DNA from 2 places in the Allobosea sp. NPDC055332 genome. Region 1 is predicted to be linked to the other one. Evidence: predicted binding sites of a transcription regulator. Region 1 holds the regulator's gene; the other holds the start of a gene.
The links. The regulator LexA, encoded in region 1, represses DNA repair genes until DNA is damaged. The targets are predictions, from matches to a motif close to TGTTCNNNNTGTGTTCNG.
Positions count from the first base shown of each region.

Region 1 (7,860 bases):
TCGGCAGATAGCCCATCGAGCGATAGGCATCGACGCCGAGCGCACCGTGCCGCTTCGACAGCTTGGCACCATCCGCGCCGTGGATCAGCGGGATATGCGACATGCTGGGAACCTTCCAGCCGAGCGCCTGGTAGATCTGCGTCTGCCGCGCGGCATTGGTCAGATGGTCGTCGCCGCGGATGACGTGGGTGACGCCCATGTCGTGATCGTCGACCACGACGGCGAGCATATAGGTCGGGTTGCCGTCGGAGCGCAGCAGCACCAGGTCGTCGAGGTTCTCGTTCTGCCAGGTGACGCGGCCCTGGACCTCGTCCTCGACCACGGTCTCGCCGGTCTGCTCGGCCTTGAGGCGGATCACCGGCTTTACGCCCTCCGGCGCGGTCGCCGGATCGCGGTCGCGCCAGCGCCCGTCATAGCGCAGCGGCTTGCCTTCGGCGCGCGCCTTCTCGCGCATCTCCTCGAGCTCCTGCGGCGTCGCATAGCAGTAATACGCCTTGCCGGCGGCCAGCATCTGCTCGGCGATCTCGCGATGGCGGGCGGCGCGCTGGAACTGGTAGACGGTCTGCCCGTCCCAATCGAGGCCGAGCCAGGCCAGGCCGTCGAGGATCGCGGCGATGGCGCCCTCGGTCGAGCGTTCGCGGTCGGTGTCCTCGATGCGCAGCAGCATCTTGCCGCCGTGGCGGCGGGCATAGAGCCAGTTGAACAGTGCGGTGCGGGCACCGCCGATGTGCAGGAATCCGGTTGGCGACGGCGCGAAGCGCGTGACGACCGTGTCACTCATGAAGGGAGGCTCCGGCGGAACAGGTAAGCAAAAGACGAGGGCGACTTCGATACGGGCCTCGGCCGGGGCTGACATCCGGCGCCGCCGCTGTAACATGCCTTGCCGGCTGCCGTTAAGTGCCCCCGACGGGGAGGGGGCGTGATCGCCGCGCGGCCGCGACGGGGGGACGAATGCTCTCCTACGGGCCAGAAGAGCGCCGTAGCAGGGTGCGAGCCGGCGAGCTGGCCTTGCCGGCGCGCTTGCGGCGCTTCGCCGGTTTCCCGTGGCCCGCATCCCTTGTGCTGCATGATTGGGGCGGCCGCGTCCGCCGGGCCCTCGAAACCGAGGCCGAGCGCCGCCGCCTGTTCAACTGGCTGCCGGTCTGCATGGGCGCCGGCGTGCTGCTCTATTTCCTGGCCGATCGCGAGCCGGGACTGGCCGCACCCCTTGCCGGGATGGTGTTGTGCGGGCTCGCCGCGCTGCTGACACGCCAGCGTCGTGCCGTCATGGCTGTCTGCATCGCGGCCGCCGCAGCCTTTGCCGGTTTCGCGGCTGCGACCTTCAGAACGGCAGGCATGGCGGCGCCTGCGCTTGCTCGCAACCATGTCGGCAAGCTCACCGGCTTCGTCGAGACGCTGGAGCAGCGCGAGAAGGGTGTGCGGATCGTCATCCAGGTCACGGACTTGCCTGGGGTGGAGGCTGCGCAGCGGCCGCGGCGGGTGCGCGTCACCACGCCGGTGACGACCTTGAAGCCCGGCGACCATATCAGCGCGACGGCGCGCCTTTTGCCGCCGCCCGGCCCGGCGCGCCCCGGCGGCTATGATTTTGCTCGCGACGCCTTCTTCCAGGGCATCGGTGCCGTCGGCAACATCGCAGGCAAGATCACGCTCGTACCGGCGCCGGTTCCGATGCCGCGCCGGCTCGCATTGGCGGTCGCGATCGACCAGGCCCGCAATGCATTGACCGAGCGTATCGCGAGCAGCGGCGGCGGGCAGGCGGGAGCGATGGCGGCGGCGCTCGTCACCGGCAAGCGCGGGCTGATCAGCGAAGAGACCAACAACGACCTGCGCGCCGCCGGCATCTACCATATCGTCTCGATCTCAGGCCTGCACATGGTGCTCGCTGCCGGCACGATCTTCTGGCTGGTGCGGGCGCTGCTGGCCCTGTCGCAGACGGCGGCGCTTCACTGGCCGGTGAAGAAGCTCGCGGCGCTGGCGGCCATGCTCGGCGCCACCGGTTATTGCGTCTTCTCCGGCGCCGAGGTCGCGACCGTGCGCTCGCTGATCATGACGCTGGTGATGCTGGGCGCGATCCTGGTCGACCGGCCGGCGCTCAGCATGCGCAATCTTGCCCTGTCCGCGATCATCGTGCTGCTGCGCGAGCCGGAAGCGCTGCTCGGCCCGAGCTTCCAGATGTCGTTCGGGGCGGTGACGGCGCTGATCGCCTTCGCCGAGCGCTGGCAGGAGCGTCCGCCCGATGCGGCCGCAACCTCCTGGCCCTGGCCGCTGCGGCCGCTCTGGCTTTCGGCCGTCGGCATCCTGTCCACGACCATGGTCGCGACCGCGGCGACGGCGCCCTATGGCGTCTATCATTTCCAGACTTTCAATCCGTTCGGCCTGCTCGGCAATGCATTGGCGCTGCCTTTCGTCTCGCTGATCGTGATGCCGGCCGCTGTCTTCGGCGTGCTCGCCTATCCGTTCGGGCTGGACTGGCCGGCCTGGGCGCTGATGGGCTGGGCCTCCGGCCTCGTGCTCCAGCTTGCTCATTGGGTGGCTGGCATCGACCGCTCGACCGTCGTGCTGCCGGCGTTCGGCTCGCTCGCCCTGATCCTGTTCTCGCTGTCGCTGCTCTGGCTGACCTTGTGGACGACGGCGCTACGTTTCCTTGCTGCGGTGCCTCTGGTCGGTGGGCTCGCACTGGCCTCGGCTCCGTCGCGACCGGACATCATGATCGAGCGCGACGGCTCGGGCGTATTGGTCCGCGGGCCGGATGGGAAGATGGTGCTGGCCGGCAAGCCGAGCCGTTTCGTGCTGACGCAATGGCTGCATGCCGACGGCGATTCACGCTCGCCCGATGATGCGGCGCTCCGCAACGGCGCCGCCTGCGACGCGCGCGGCTGCGTCATCCGCCTGCCGGATGGTCGCAGCGTCGCCTATACGCGCGATCGCATCGCCCTGGTCGAGGACTGCCAGCGCGCCGATCTTGTGGTGACCTCGCTCTATTGGACGGCACCTTGCGCCGCCCGCCTGATCGATCGCAGCGCGCTCATCCGTGACGGCGCGACCGCCTATCACGCGGCCCGTGAGGGCTGGCGCGCCTATACGGCCGACGAGGTCACGCATCTTCGTCCCTGGACCAGGGCGCGACCGGAACCGAGGCCGGCGCCCGAGGCTGCTCCTGCTCCTGCTCCTGCTCCAACGCCGGCAACTACGGAGCCGGCGCAGGATCCGGACATGCTTCAGTAGCGCCGCATCAGATTGACGAGCCGGCCCTGGATCTTGACCCGGTCGGGCCCGAGCACGCGTGTCTCATAGGCCGGGTTGGCGGCCTCGAGCGCGATCGAGGAGCCGCGCTTGCGCAAGCGCTTCAGCGTCGCCTCCTCGTCGTCGATCAAGGCGACGATGATGTCGCCGGTATTGGCGGTGTCCTGCTTGCGGATGACGACGGTGTCGCCGTCGAGGATGCCGGCCTCGATCATCGAGTCGCCGCGGACCTCGAGGGCGTAATGCTCGCCGCCACCGAGCATGTCGGCCGGCATCGAGACGCTGTGGCTGCGATCCTGGATCGCCGAGATCGGCGTACCGGCGGCGATACGGCCCATGACCGGGATCGAGACGGTGGAACGCCCGCTCTCCTCGGCGGCTGGCGGCCGCGGCTTCGTCAGGTTGGCGGCCGGTGCCGGGGCAGGCGGGGTCTGGCCGAGCCCGCCCTGAACGACCGAGGGGCTGAAGCGGCCACGCTGCGCCTGCGGTCCGCCGATCCCGTCAGGCATCTTGATGACTTCGAGGGCGCGCGCCCGGTTCGGAAGCCGGCGAATGAAGCCGCGTTCCTCCAGCGCCATGATCAAGCGGTGGATGCCGGATTTGGAGCGCAGGTCGAGCGCGTCCTTCATTTCGTCGAACGAGGGCGGTACGCCGGATTCGCGCAGGCGTTCATGGATGAAGCGAAGCAGTTCGAACTGTTTGCGTGTCAGCATGATCGCGCCGTCCGCCTCTCGGGCTAGAATCGAAACAAAGCACGAACACCATACTCGTTCGCCTTGTGTTCCGCAAGGCGCATCCTGCCGCAAGGTGAACGGATCAGCGCAGCCGGATGATGCGGCAGGGATCGCCCGCCTTGGCTGGCTCGGCGAAAGCCGGGCGGATCACCAGCGCCTCGGCCCGTGACAGGTTCGCCAGCATCGAGGAATCTTGCTTGGCGAAGGGCCGAACGCGCCGCTCGCCGTCAACCAGCTCAATAGTGGCGCGCAGATAGTCCTGGCGTTCGTCATTGGCCGGCAGGTCGCTGGCGAGGATGGCCGGCTCGCTACGATCGCGCTCGGGATCGTCGATGCCGAGCAGGGCCTCGACCAGCGGCATCGCGAAGAGGTGCCCGCAGACGATCGAGGAGACCGGGTTGCCGGGCAGGCCGAGCGCGACCATGGGCCCGAGCCGCCCCATCATCATCGGTTTGCCGGGGCGCATCGCGATCTTCCAGAACCCAAGTTCCATGCCCTGCGCCTTCAGCGCCGCCTGGACGAGGTCGTGCTCGCCGACCGAGGCGCCGCCGAGGGTGATCAGGACGTCGGCACCGGCTTCGCGTGCTGCCTCGATCTTGGCGGCGAGATCGGGATGATCGTCGCGGGCGATGCCGAGGTCGAGCGCCGTGCCGCCGGCCTGCTCGACCAGAGCGGCAAGGGCGAAGCTGTTCGAGGCGACGATCTGGTCGGGCCCGACGGGTTCGCCCGGCAGGACGAGCTCGTCGCCAGTGGCGAGGATCGCGACCCGCGGCTTGCGGCGGACCGAAAGCGTCGGATGCCCTGCGGCAGCGGCGAGACCAAGCGCTGCGCTGTCGAGCCGGCGGCCGGCTTTCAGCAAGATCTCACCGGTTCTGAAGTCGAGTCCCGCCAGGCGGACGAACTGGCCCTGATCGGCAGGTTTGGTGACGCGGATCACCGGGCTGCCGACGCCTTCGGCATGCTCCTGGATCAGGATCGTATCCGCGCCTTCAGGCAATGGTGCTCCGGTAAAAATCCGTACTGCCTCGCCAAGCGAAACTTTGCCGGAAAAGCGGCGACCAGCGGCGGACTCGCCGACAACGCGGAGCTGGGCGCCGCGCGCCAAATCCTCGACGCGTACGGCGTAGCCGTCCATGGCCGAATTGGCGAAAGGCGGCTGGGTCCTGAGCGCGGCGACGTCTTCAACCAGCACGCGGCCGGCGCACTGCGCCAGCGGCAGCGTCTCGGCTTGTGTCGGGCCGGGCACGCTGTCGAGCAGTGCTTTCAGCGCGACGGGAACGGGGGTGAGGCTCATGCCGATGGCCCTGCGAGCTCGTAGGTTCCGGACTTGCCGCCGGATTTATGCACGAGACGGATGCCTTCGATATGCATGGCGCGATCAACCGCCTTCACCATGTCGTAGACGGTGAGGCAGGCGACGCTGACGGCGGTCAGCGCCTCCATCTCGACGCCGGTCTTGCCGGTGAGCTTGACCTCGGCGCGCACGCGCACGCCCGGCAGTGTCTCGTCGATCGTAAGGTCCACGGCGATCTTCGAGAGCAACAACGGGTGGCAGAGCGGGATCAGCTCATGGGCGCGCTTGGCGGCCATGATGCCGGCGAGGCGGGCGGTGCCGAGCACGTCGCCTTTCTTCGCCTCGCCGTCGCGGACGATCGTCAGCGTCTCGGCTTGCATCACCACATGGCCTTCGGCGACGGCTATCCGGATGGTCTCGGCCTTGCCGCCGACATCGACCATATGGGCCTCGCCCTTCTGGTCGAGATGGGTGAGGCGGCTCACGCGGCGGCCTCGGCCGTCTTGCCCGTCAGAAGCTCGCGCGTCGCGGCCGCCACGTCCGCCTGGCGCATCAGGCTCTCGCCGACGAGGAAGGTATTGACGCCGCAAGCCTGCAGGCGGGCGATGTCGGCATGAGTGAAGATGCCGCTCTCGCCGACGAGCAGGCGGTCCTTCGGCACGCGTGGCGCCAGCCGTTCGGTGACAGCGAGGTTGAGCTCGAAAGAGCGCAGGTCGCGGTTGTTGATGCCGACCAGCCTGGTGTCGAGGGGCAGCGCGCGCTCCAGCTCGGCCTCGTCATGGACCTCGGCGAGCGCGGCCATGCCGAGCGCCTTGGCGGTAGCGATGAGTTCGTGCGCCGCGGCATCGTCGAGCGAGGCCATGATGATCAGGATGCAATCGGCGCCCCAGCTCCTGGCTTCGAAGACCTGGTAGGGCTCGAACATGAAGTCCTTGCGCAGGCCCGGCAGGCCGGAGGCAGTGCGGGCCTGCGCAAGATACTCCGGCTGCCCCTGGAAGGAGGGCGTGTCGGTCAGCACCGAGAGGCAAGCGGCGCCGCCTTCGGCATAGGCCTTGGCCAGCGCCGGCGGGTCGAAATCGGCGCGGATCAGGCCCTTGGACGGCGAGGCCTTCTTGATCTCGGCGATCAGGGCCGGGCCGCCGGCGCGGTGCTTGGCTTCGAGCGCGCCGATGAAGTCGCGCGGCGCCGGCATCGCCGTGGCGCGCTTCTCAATCTCGGCCTGCGGCACCGCGGCGCGGGCAGCCGCGATCTCCTCGCGCTTATAGGCTTCGATCCGCCTGAGGATATCGGACATGGGCAGCCTCACGCATTGGAGCTGGCGACCAGGGTCGCGAGCGCCGCCTTGGCCTTGCCATTGTCCAGCACCGCATAGGCTTGCGCCAGTCCGTCATTGAGCGCGGCGGCCTTGCCGGCGACGACGAGCGCGGCGGCGGCGTTGAAGGCGGCGATGTCGCGGAAGGCGCTCTTCGCCCCGCCGAGCACATCCTGCAGTGCCTGCGCGTTTTGCGCCGGCTCGCCGCCGCGCAAATCCTCGGGCCTGGCGCGGGCGATGCCGACGTCCTCTGGCGCGATATTGAAGGTCTCGATCTTGCCGTCCTTCAGCGCGACGACGCGGGTCGGGCCGGTGGTGGTGATCTCGTCGAGGCCGTCGGAGCCGTGCACGGCCCAGACCGTCTTCGAGCCGAGCGATTGCAGCACCTTGACCATCGGCTCCAGCCAGGTCTCGGAGAAGGCGCCGATCAGCTGCTTCTTGACGCCAGCCGGGTTCGAAAGCGGTCCGACCAGGTTGAAGATGGTGCGGGTGCCGAGCTCGGTGCGTACCGGTCCGACATGGCGCATCGAGGCATGATGGGTCGGCGCGAACATGAAGCCGACGCCGGCCTCGGCGATGCAACGCTCGGTGCCGGCCGGCTCCAGCCCGACCTTGACGCCAAGCGCGGTCAGCACGTCGGCGGCGCCGGAGCGCGAGGAGGCGGCGCGGTTGCCGTGCTTGGCGACGGGCACGCCGCAGGCCGCGACGATGATCGAGGCCAGCGTCGAGACATTGTAGGAGCCTGAGGCATCGCCACCGGTGCCGACGATGTCGATGGCATCGGCCGGGGCTTCGACGGTAAGCATGCGCGCGCGCATGGCGGTGACCGCGCCGGCGATCTCCTCGGTGGTCTCGCCGCGCACGCGCAGCGCCATCAGGAAGGCGGCAGCCTGCGCATTGGTGACCTCGCCGGAGAGCATGGCCTCGAAGGCGTCGCGGGCTTCCTCGCGCGACAGCGAGGCGCCGGTCGCGACCTTGGCGATGAAGGGTTTGAAGTCGTCCATGGGAACTCGATCGATCAGGCTGTCGCGGAAAGGGCGGCTTTGTTGGTCTGGTGCGACCATCGCTCGGCGAGATCGAGGAAATTGCGCAGGATCGTCGCCCCGTGCTCCGAGGCGATGCTCTCGGGGTGGAACTGCACGCCATGCACCGGCAGATCGCGATGCGACAGCGCCATGATCATGCCGTCGCCGGCTTCGGCTTCGATCGAGAGCTCGGCCGGGCAGCTTTCCCTGCGGATGACGAGCGAGTGATAGCGCGTCGCCTCGAGCGGGCCG
Region 1 covers NZ_JBSHMO010000003.1:688,757-696,616, reverse strand. Annotated here, with positions in the region: gene gltX (glutamate--tRNA ligase) at 1-781, opposite strand, end outside; gene ACWIGM_RS19615 (ComEC/Rec2 family competence protein) at 952-3,225, shown strand; gene lexA (transcriptional repressor LexA) at 3,219-3,956, opposite strand; gene ACWIGM_RS19605 (molybdopterin molybdotransferase MoeA) at 4,060-5,271, opposite strand; gene moaC (cyclic pyranopterin monophosphate synthase MoaC) at 5,268-5,756, opposite strand; gene trpC (indole-3-glycerol phosphate synthase TrpC) at 5,753-6,565, opposite strand; gene trpD (anthranilate phosphoribosyltransferase) at 6,574-7,587, opposite strand; gene ACWIGM_RS19585 (anthranilate synthase component II) at 7,602-7,860, opposite strand, start outside.

Region 2 (7,860 bases), on a different contig from region 1:
GGCGGACTGTTCGACGCTCCCGGCCTGATCGCCGCCATCGTCACGGCCGAGATCCTGGCGATCCTCGCCGTACCCGCGCTACTGGTCGGGCTCGCGCCGGGTCTTACCCGCAACCCGCGCTTCACCAGCTTCGTCATTGCCTGGAACTGGGCCGGCATCCTCTCGGCGGCTCTGATGGCGGTGCCGGCGACGGTGTTCGCGCTGGGCTGGTCGAACCCGGGCATAGCCGGCTTCCAGAGCCTCGCCTTCGCGGCGATCGTGCTCAGGCTGCGCTATTGCGTCGCCAGGGCCGCCTTCGGTGCGCAGAGCGGCGTCGCCGGCGCGATCGCCTGCGCCAGCATACTCGCTGACTACACGGTGCTGAAGACCTTCGGGCTGGCCGGGTTCTGACTTCGCCTCTGCAATCTGGCCTCAGTAATCCACGCCTGCCAGATAGAGCCCGCAGGGCGGCGCCAGCGCGGCGCATTGCGAGCGGTCGCGCGCCGCCAGCACCTTGCCGACCTTGTTCTCCGGCCAGCGCCCCATCCCGACCATCTTCAGGCAGCCGACCATGGAGCGGACCTGATGATGCAGGAAGGAGCGGGCATGGACATAGGCGACGATCTCCGCTCCCTCGCGCCGGCAGTCGAACCGGTCGAGCGTCCGCAGCGGGCTATTGGCCTGGCATTCGGCGGCGCGGAAGGTGGTGAAGTCGTGATGGCCGACCAGCGCCTTGGCGGCGCGGTCCATCGCCTCGTGGTCGAGCTTGACCGGGACATGCCAGACCCGGTTCTTGTCGAGCGCCGGCTGCGCCCGCCGGTCGAGGATGCGGTAGATGTAGTAGCGCCGCGTCGCCGAGATGCGGGCATCGAACGTATCCGGCACCGCCTCGGCGCTCAGCACCGCCACCGGCAGGCGCTTCAGCCGGGCATTGCTGGCGTCGCGCACGACATCGGTGCGCCACTCCTTGTCGAGATCGACATGGACAACCTGATGGGTGGCATGGACGCCGGCATCGGTACGCCCGGCGCAGTGCAGGCGCACGGCATGGCCGCAGAAGGCCTCGATCGCCTCCTCGACGCTCTGCTGCACCGACGGCCCGTTGAGCTGGCGCTGCCAGCCCGAGAAGGGCGTGCCGTCATATTCGATGACGAGCTTATACCGGGGCATCGCTACAGTTTCGCGCCAGCAGACAGCCTCGCGCCACGCAGGAACTCCTGAGCGCTCATCGGCCCCTTGCCGGCACGCTGGACCTGGAGCAGCTTCACCGCCCCGACCGCGCAGGCGATGGTGCCCTCGTCGTCGAGCAGCGTGCCCGGCTCGGCGGCGCCGCCGGCGCGGGCAGTGCGCAAAAGCTTCAGCCGCTCCGGCCCCTTGCCGAGGTCGACCTCGACGAAGGCACCGGGAAATGGCGAGAGCCCGCGCACCACGTCATGGACCTGCTGTGCCGGCCGGTTCCAGCTCAGCTTGGCCTCGTCATTGCCGATCTTGCTGGCATAGGTGACGCCCTCCTCCGCCTGCGGCGTGAAGCGCAGGCCGCCGCGGCCAAGCGCGGCGAGCGCCCGGACCATCAGGTCGGCGCCGAGGCCGGCGAGCCGGTCATGCATGTCGCCGGCGGTGGCGTTGCCGTCGATCGCCAGCATCTCGACCATGGCGACCGGGCCGGTATCGAGCCCCTCCTCCATCTTCATCACGCAGACGCCGGTCTCGGCATCGCCCGCCATGATGGCGCGCTGGATCGGCGCGGCGCCACGCCAGCGCGGCAGCAGTGAGGCATGCAGGTTGAGGCAGCCGAGCTCCGGCACCTCCAGGATCGCCTTGGGCAGGATCAAGCCATAGGCGACGACGACGGCGACATCAGCCTCGTGCGAGGCCATGATCTCGGCCGCCTCGGCGTTCTTCAGCGTCTTCGGCGAGAACACCGGAATGCCGAAGCGCTCGGCCGTGACCTGGACGGGAGAGGGCCGCAGTTCCATGCCGCGTCCGGCCGGCGCCGGGGCGCGGGTGTAGACGGAGACGACCTCGTGGCCTTGGCCGATGATCTCGGTCAGGGTCGGCACGGCGAAATCCGGCGTGCCCATGAAGATGACGCGCAAGCTCATACTGTAACGCCTCAGCCGTTCAGGCCGCGCTGTCCCGCTTCGCCGCCTTGGCGAAGCGCTTGGTGACGCGCTCACGCTTCAGCCGCGACAGGTAATCGATGAAGAGCACGCCGTTGAGATGGTCGATCTCGTGCTGCAGGCAGGTGGCGAGCAGGCCGTCGGCCTCGATCTCATGCGCCTTGCCGTCGAGATCGCGGTAGACGACCTTGACCCGCGCCGGCCGCTCGACCTCCTCGTAATATTCGGGGATGGAGAGGCAGCCTTCCTCGTAGACGCTGAGTTCGTCCGAGCGCCAGGTCACCTCGGGATTGATGAAGACCATCGGCTCGCGCGCCTGCTCCTCGCCTTCCTCCGCCTTCTTCGAGACGTCGAGCGTGACGAGGCGGACCGGCTCGCCAATCTGGATCGCGGCGAGGCCGATTCCCGGCGCGTCGTACATCGTCTCGAGCATGTCCTCGGCGAGCTTGCGAATCTCCGGCGTGATGTCGCCGATCGGTGCGGAAACCTTGCGCAGCATCGAGTCGGGCAGGATGACGAGGGGGCGAATGGCCATAGGGCGCTCTGGGACGGGGTTCAGGAGTTGCCGCGACATAAAGCACTTGTGTGGAAGCGGTCAAACTGTTCCGCTTTCGTTCTGGAAATGCCATCCGAATCGTGTAGGCTCGTGGGCATGAACCAGATCGCCTTCGTCCTGCTGGAGCGCCCCGTGAGCTGGGCCGAAGCTGCCTTCGGCTTCGCCGGGCTGACGCTGGTCCTGCTGATAATGGCGCTGCTCTCGTCCTGGCGCGGCTCGCGCCGGCGCGAGATGGAGGCTGCGATAGCGGCCGAGCGCGCCCGCGAAATGGACGACAAGGTCGCCGAGATGAACCGGCAGCAGGCCGAGCTCAACGGCCGGATGCAGACCATGGCCGAGATCCTCTCGACCCGGCAGGGCGACCTTGCCCGCATCATGGCCGAGCGGATGGACGGCCTGCGCCAGCAGGTCGGCGCCGGGCTGGAGCAGAACGTTCGCCAGACCAATGAAAGCCTCGGCAAGCTGCAGGAGCGCCTCGCCGTCATCGACAGCGCCCAGAAGAACCTGACCGAGCTCACCGGCGAGGTGGTGACGCTGAAGGACGTGCTCGCCAACAAGCAGGCGCGCGGCGCCTATGGCCAGGGCCGGATGGAGGCGATCATCCGCGACGGCCTACCCGCGGCGTTCTTCAGCTTCCAGCCGACGCTCTCGACCGGCAAGCGCCCGGACTGCCTGGTCACCCTGCCGGGCGACGGGCGCGGCCTCGTCATCGACGCCAAGTTCCCGCTGGAGAGCTTCACCATGCTGCGCGAGGCGCGCGGCGACGACGCCAAGAAGCAGGCCTCGGCCCGGGTCCGCGCCGATGTCGGCCAGCACGTCAAGGACATCGCCGAGCGCTATTTCCTGCCGGGCGAGACACAGGACATGGCACTGCTCTTCGTGCCGTCGGAGGCTATCTATGCCGACTTGCATGAGCATTTCGATGACGTCATCCAGAAGGCGCACCGGGCGCGCGTGATGATCGTCTCGCCCTCGCTGCTGGCGCTGGCGATTCAGCTGATGCAGTCGCTGGTGCGCGATGCCCGCATGCGCGAGGAAGCGCAGGTCATCCAGTCGGAGGTCGGCAAGCTGCTCGACGATGTCCGCCGTCTCGGCGAACGCGTCGACAAGCTCGACAATCATTTCCGCCAGGCGCAGGACGATGTCGCCCAGATCAAGACCTCGGCCGGCAAGGTCACTGGCAGGGCCGAGAGGATCGGCGCGCTTGAGTTCGACGATGCCCGCCCGAACGAACCAGCGCTGCCCTTCGCCAAAGAGGTGAGACTGAAGGCGGCGGAGTAAGAGCCGCAACCAATCTCAGCGCGGCCGGGGCAATTGCCGCTCGGCCTCGGCGATCAGGCTGTCCTGGCTGTCGGTCGGCCCTCCATGCAGCGCAGCGACGCGGCGCAGCATCCCGAACAGCTCCTCGAACTCGGCCCGGGTCAGATGAGGCCGCAGCAGGTCGCGCAGGTCGATCAGCGCGATCGTCTTCGAGGGAGACGCCTTGACGGCGTGCCGCGCCAGGACGAGGCGCTCCTCGAGGTCGGCGCCATATTCGAGCATGACGCGCATCTCGCTGCGGATCAGGTCGAGCTGCTCGGTCGTCGGCTCACCGCGCTCATGGGCGACGAGGCACATCAGCGCGACGGCGCCGTCGCGGCTTTCCGGCAGCGTCTTCAAGGCGGTGCGCCGCGCTTCGGCTTCCGACTCGGCCCGGCGCCGAGCCAACAATTCACGGCGCTTCTGCTCGCTGCCGGCACTGAGGCGCTGGCTGACATATTCCATGCCGCCGCCCCAGATCATCCAGTAGATCACGCCGGTGGTGATGGCGCCGACGATGGCTGCGAGAACCGGCATGCAAATCTCCCATTGCGGCGCCTGCAATCGGGGCGAGCAATGCAGGCCGGCTCGGTCTTGGCCCGATCAGGGCGTGTATCGCAGTTGCGGAGCCCCTTTTGTGACGAAGCCCGCCGATCCCAGCCTCGTATCGCTGCGGGCGCGGCCTATTGTCCAAATCGGGCCCGCCGCCATGGCGAGATCACATTCCGGGGTTGAGTTGCGGTCTTCCCAGACTGCGCCGGAGGCCGTGAACCTTGCTCGTTCAGATCGGAACGCTCATCGCCGCGACGAGCCTCGTGCAGCTCGCCAACGGCTTCTTCAACACGTTCCTGTCGCTGCGGCTGACAAACGAGGGCTTCGGCGCGACGCTGACCGGCCTGATACTCAGCGCCTATTTCATCGGCTTCACCATCGGCGCCGTCGGCTGCGGGCGGGTGATCCAGCGCATCGGCCATATCCGCGCCTATGCCGCCTTCGCCGGCATGGTCGTGGTCGGGACGGCGGCGATGCCGCTCTTCGTCTCGCCGCTCGGCTGGATCTTGTGCCGGATGGCGATCGGCATCGGCTGCGTCGGCCTGTTCATCACCACCGAGAGCTGGCTCAACGCCAAGGCGCCGCCCGAGCAACGCGGCCGCATCTTCTCGATCTATATGGTCGGCACGTTTCTCGCGCTGGCGGCCGGGCAGTTGCTGATAGGCAAGCTCCCGGTCGAGACCGCCGTCCCGTTCAACATCATCGTCGCGCTGTTCGCGCTGGCGCTGGTGATGGTCAGCACGACCCGCGCGGAAGCACCGGCGCTGCCGCCCGAGGCCTCGCTCCCCTATGGCGAGCTGACGCGGCAGGCGCCGATCTCGGTGATCGGCTGCGCCATAGCTGGCATGATCAGCAGCGCCTTCTATGCACTGTTCCCGGCCTGGATGGCGCGCAACGCCATTCCCCAGGAGACGATCGCGCTGTTCATGCTGGTCGCGGTGCTCGGCGGCTTCGCCTTCCAGGTTCCGGTCGGCCGTTTCTCCGATCGCGGCGATCGCCGGATCGTGCTGGCGGGGCTGGCACTCGGCTTCTCTGTGGCAGCCGTCGCGCTCGACCTCGTACCGCGCCATCTCGGCGCGGTGCTGCCGGTCGCCGCGCTGCTCGGCGGCTTCATGTCGACGCTCTACCCGGTCTGCGTCGCGCATGCGCTCGACCGCATGCCGCAGGACCGCGTCGTCGCCGTCAGCGGCCGCCTGATCCTGGTCAGCGGCATCGGTTCGGCGCTCGGCCCGATCCTCGGCGCCCAGGTGATGGCGCGGCTCGACATCAACGGCCTGCTCTATTTCATGGCCGCGATCAGCGCCCTGCTCGCCGCCCTCGCCGCGCTGCGCATACGCCAGCGCGCCGCGCCCGAACAGATGTCGGAGCGCCCCTTCGCGGTCCTCGACCCGATGACGGCGCCGATCTCGCAGGAACCCGAAGCGACGGAGGCGGATGGATCGCCGCGCCCGCTGCCGGCCTGAACCGATCGATCAGGCCCGCGTGAGATTGGCCGAGAGCTCGGGCTTCACGTTCAGCGTCTGGAAGACGACGCAATAGCGCTCGGTCAGCTTGAGGAGCGTGTCGAGCTTCTCCTGCGGCGCATCGGTCTCGACGTCGAAGGAGAGCCGGATCGCCTTGAAGCCGACGGCGGCATCCTTGGCGACGCCGAGCGTGCCGCGGAAGTCGAGATCGCCCTCGGCCCGGACCGTACCCTTCTTCAATTCGATTTCAAGCGCGGTCGCGACAGCCTTCAGCGTCACGCCGGCGCAGGCGACGAGCGCCTCGAGCAGCATGTCGCCGGAGCAGAGCTCGGCACCGGAGCCGCCAGTCGCGGGATGCAGGCCGGCAAGCGCGATCGCCCGGCCGGTCTCGACCTTGCAGGCGATGTGCTGATCATCGAGCTCGCCCCTGGCCTTGAGCGTGATCACCGCCGCATCGGGCGCCTCACGATACCTGTCCTTGAGCGGGGCCTGCAAAGCACGCAGCGCGGTGACGTCCATGATCGTGATCCTCGGGCAGAAACGGGTCGCGGCCTGTCTAGCCGCTTCAGGCCGCCGCCTCCACCTCCGGCGGGACATGCCGGCTTTCCTTTTCGAGCGCCCGGCGCAATTCGCGGCGCAGGGCGACGAAGCCGACGGATCGCTCGTCGCGCGGGCGGGCGAGCAGATTATCGAGGCTGAAGGCGACCGGGCCCGGCTGCTGCGGCAGAACGAGGATGCGGTCGGCCAGGCGCACGGCCTCCTCGACCGAGCCTGTGGCGATGACGACGGCGGGGCGCCCCTGCGTGCAGAGTTCGGGCAGGAAGGCGGCGAGCCGGCCCCGAGCCTCGGCATCGAGCGCGGCGAAAGGTTCTTCGATCAGCAGCAGACGCGGCCTGACCAGTAGCAGGCGGGCGATGGCGAGCCGCAGCAGCCCTTCGGGCAAGAGCGCTTCCGGCCGCTGCGCCGCCTGCGCAGCGAGGCCAACGCGGACCAGCACATTGGCGATCAGGCCCTCGCGCTCGAACGGCGTCGCCTTCGGCAAAGCGAAGGCGAGGTTCTCGGTGAGGCTGAGCCATGGGAAGAAGCGCGGCCGGGCGCAGAGCAGGCCGAGCTCAGCCGTCGGCACCGTCCCCTCCTCGCCTGCGAGGCCGACGAATGCGCGCAGCGCCGCCTGCCGCGTCTCGGCGGTGCCGAGCAAAGCAACGACCTGGCCAGCCGCCGGGCGCGGCAGAAAGTCGTCGGAAGAGCGGGAGAGATCGCGAAGAACGGCCGACATAACTGGCTCCTTCCATAACAAGGCGGAGGGAGCGCCGACGGCATCAAGCCATCTCGTCGTCCCGCGCTTTAGCTGCATTTGTTTCGCGCCCGCAAGCTGAGGCTCAAATCGGCGCGTGTCCTTTCATAAGGTCTGCGCGTCCGTTTTGTCAAACAGACGATCGCATTCGGCGAACTCGCCTCGTGTAAGCCGATAGCGGCATTGCAGGATGGTCGCCCCGCGCGATCGAGAAGATCGCTCGACCTGGTCGAGCAAGCGGAAACCCAGCTTGGTCAGGATACGCCCCGAGGCGGTATTGTCGGCGGCGTGGCTCGACCGAAGCGCCGACAGGCCTGCTTCTGCGAACGCGAACCGGGCGACCGCCCGCGCCGCCTCGGAGGCGAAGCCCTGCCCCCAAGCGACCTGCTCGAACCAATAGCCGAGCTCGCCCTCGCCATCAGCGATCTCGTCGATATCGACGAGCCCGATCATCCGGCCGCCCAGCATCACAGCGAAGCGATAGGCCTCCCTCGCTGCCCATTCGCGTGGGTGATCGGCGAACCAAGCCGCGATCTCGATGCGGTCAGGCGGGAACGAGGCCATCCGCAGCATGCGGGTGACGGCCCAGTCGGACTG
Region 2 covers NZ_JBSHMO010000002.1:1,346,859-1,354,718, forward strand. Annotated here, with positions in the region: gene ACWIGM_RS15050 (hypothetical protein) at 1-390, shown strand, start outside; gene truA (tRNA pseudouridine(38-40) synthase TruA) at 412-1,149, opposite strand; gene fmt (methionyl-tRNA formyltransferase) at 1,152-2,081, opposite strand; gene def (peptide deformylase) at 2,101-2,634, opposite strand; gene ACWIGM_RS15070 (DNA recombination protein RmuC) at 2,752-3,936, shown strand; gene ACWIGM_RS15075 (hypothetical protein) at 3,952-4,491, opposite strand; gene ACWIGM_RS15080 (MFS transporter) at 4,728-5,969, shown strand; gene ACWIGM_RS15085 (OsmC family protein) at 5,979-6,488, opposite strand; gene ACWIGM_RS15090 (hypothetical protein) at 6,535-7,245, opposite strand; gene ACWIGM_RS15095 (GNAT family N-acetyltransferase) at 7,369-7,860, opposite strand, start outside.
Region 2: ACWIGM_RS15070 (DNA recombination protein RmuC) is a predicted target of LexA. The motif match lies at 2,701-2,718, and genes of this name have one in related genera.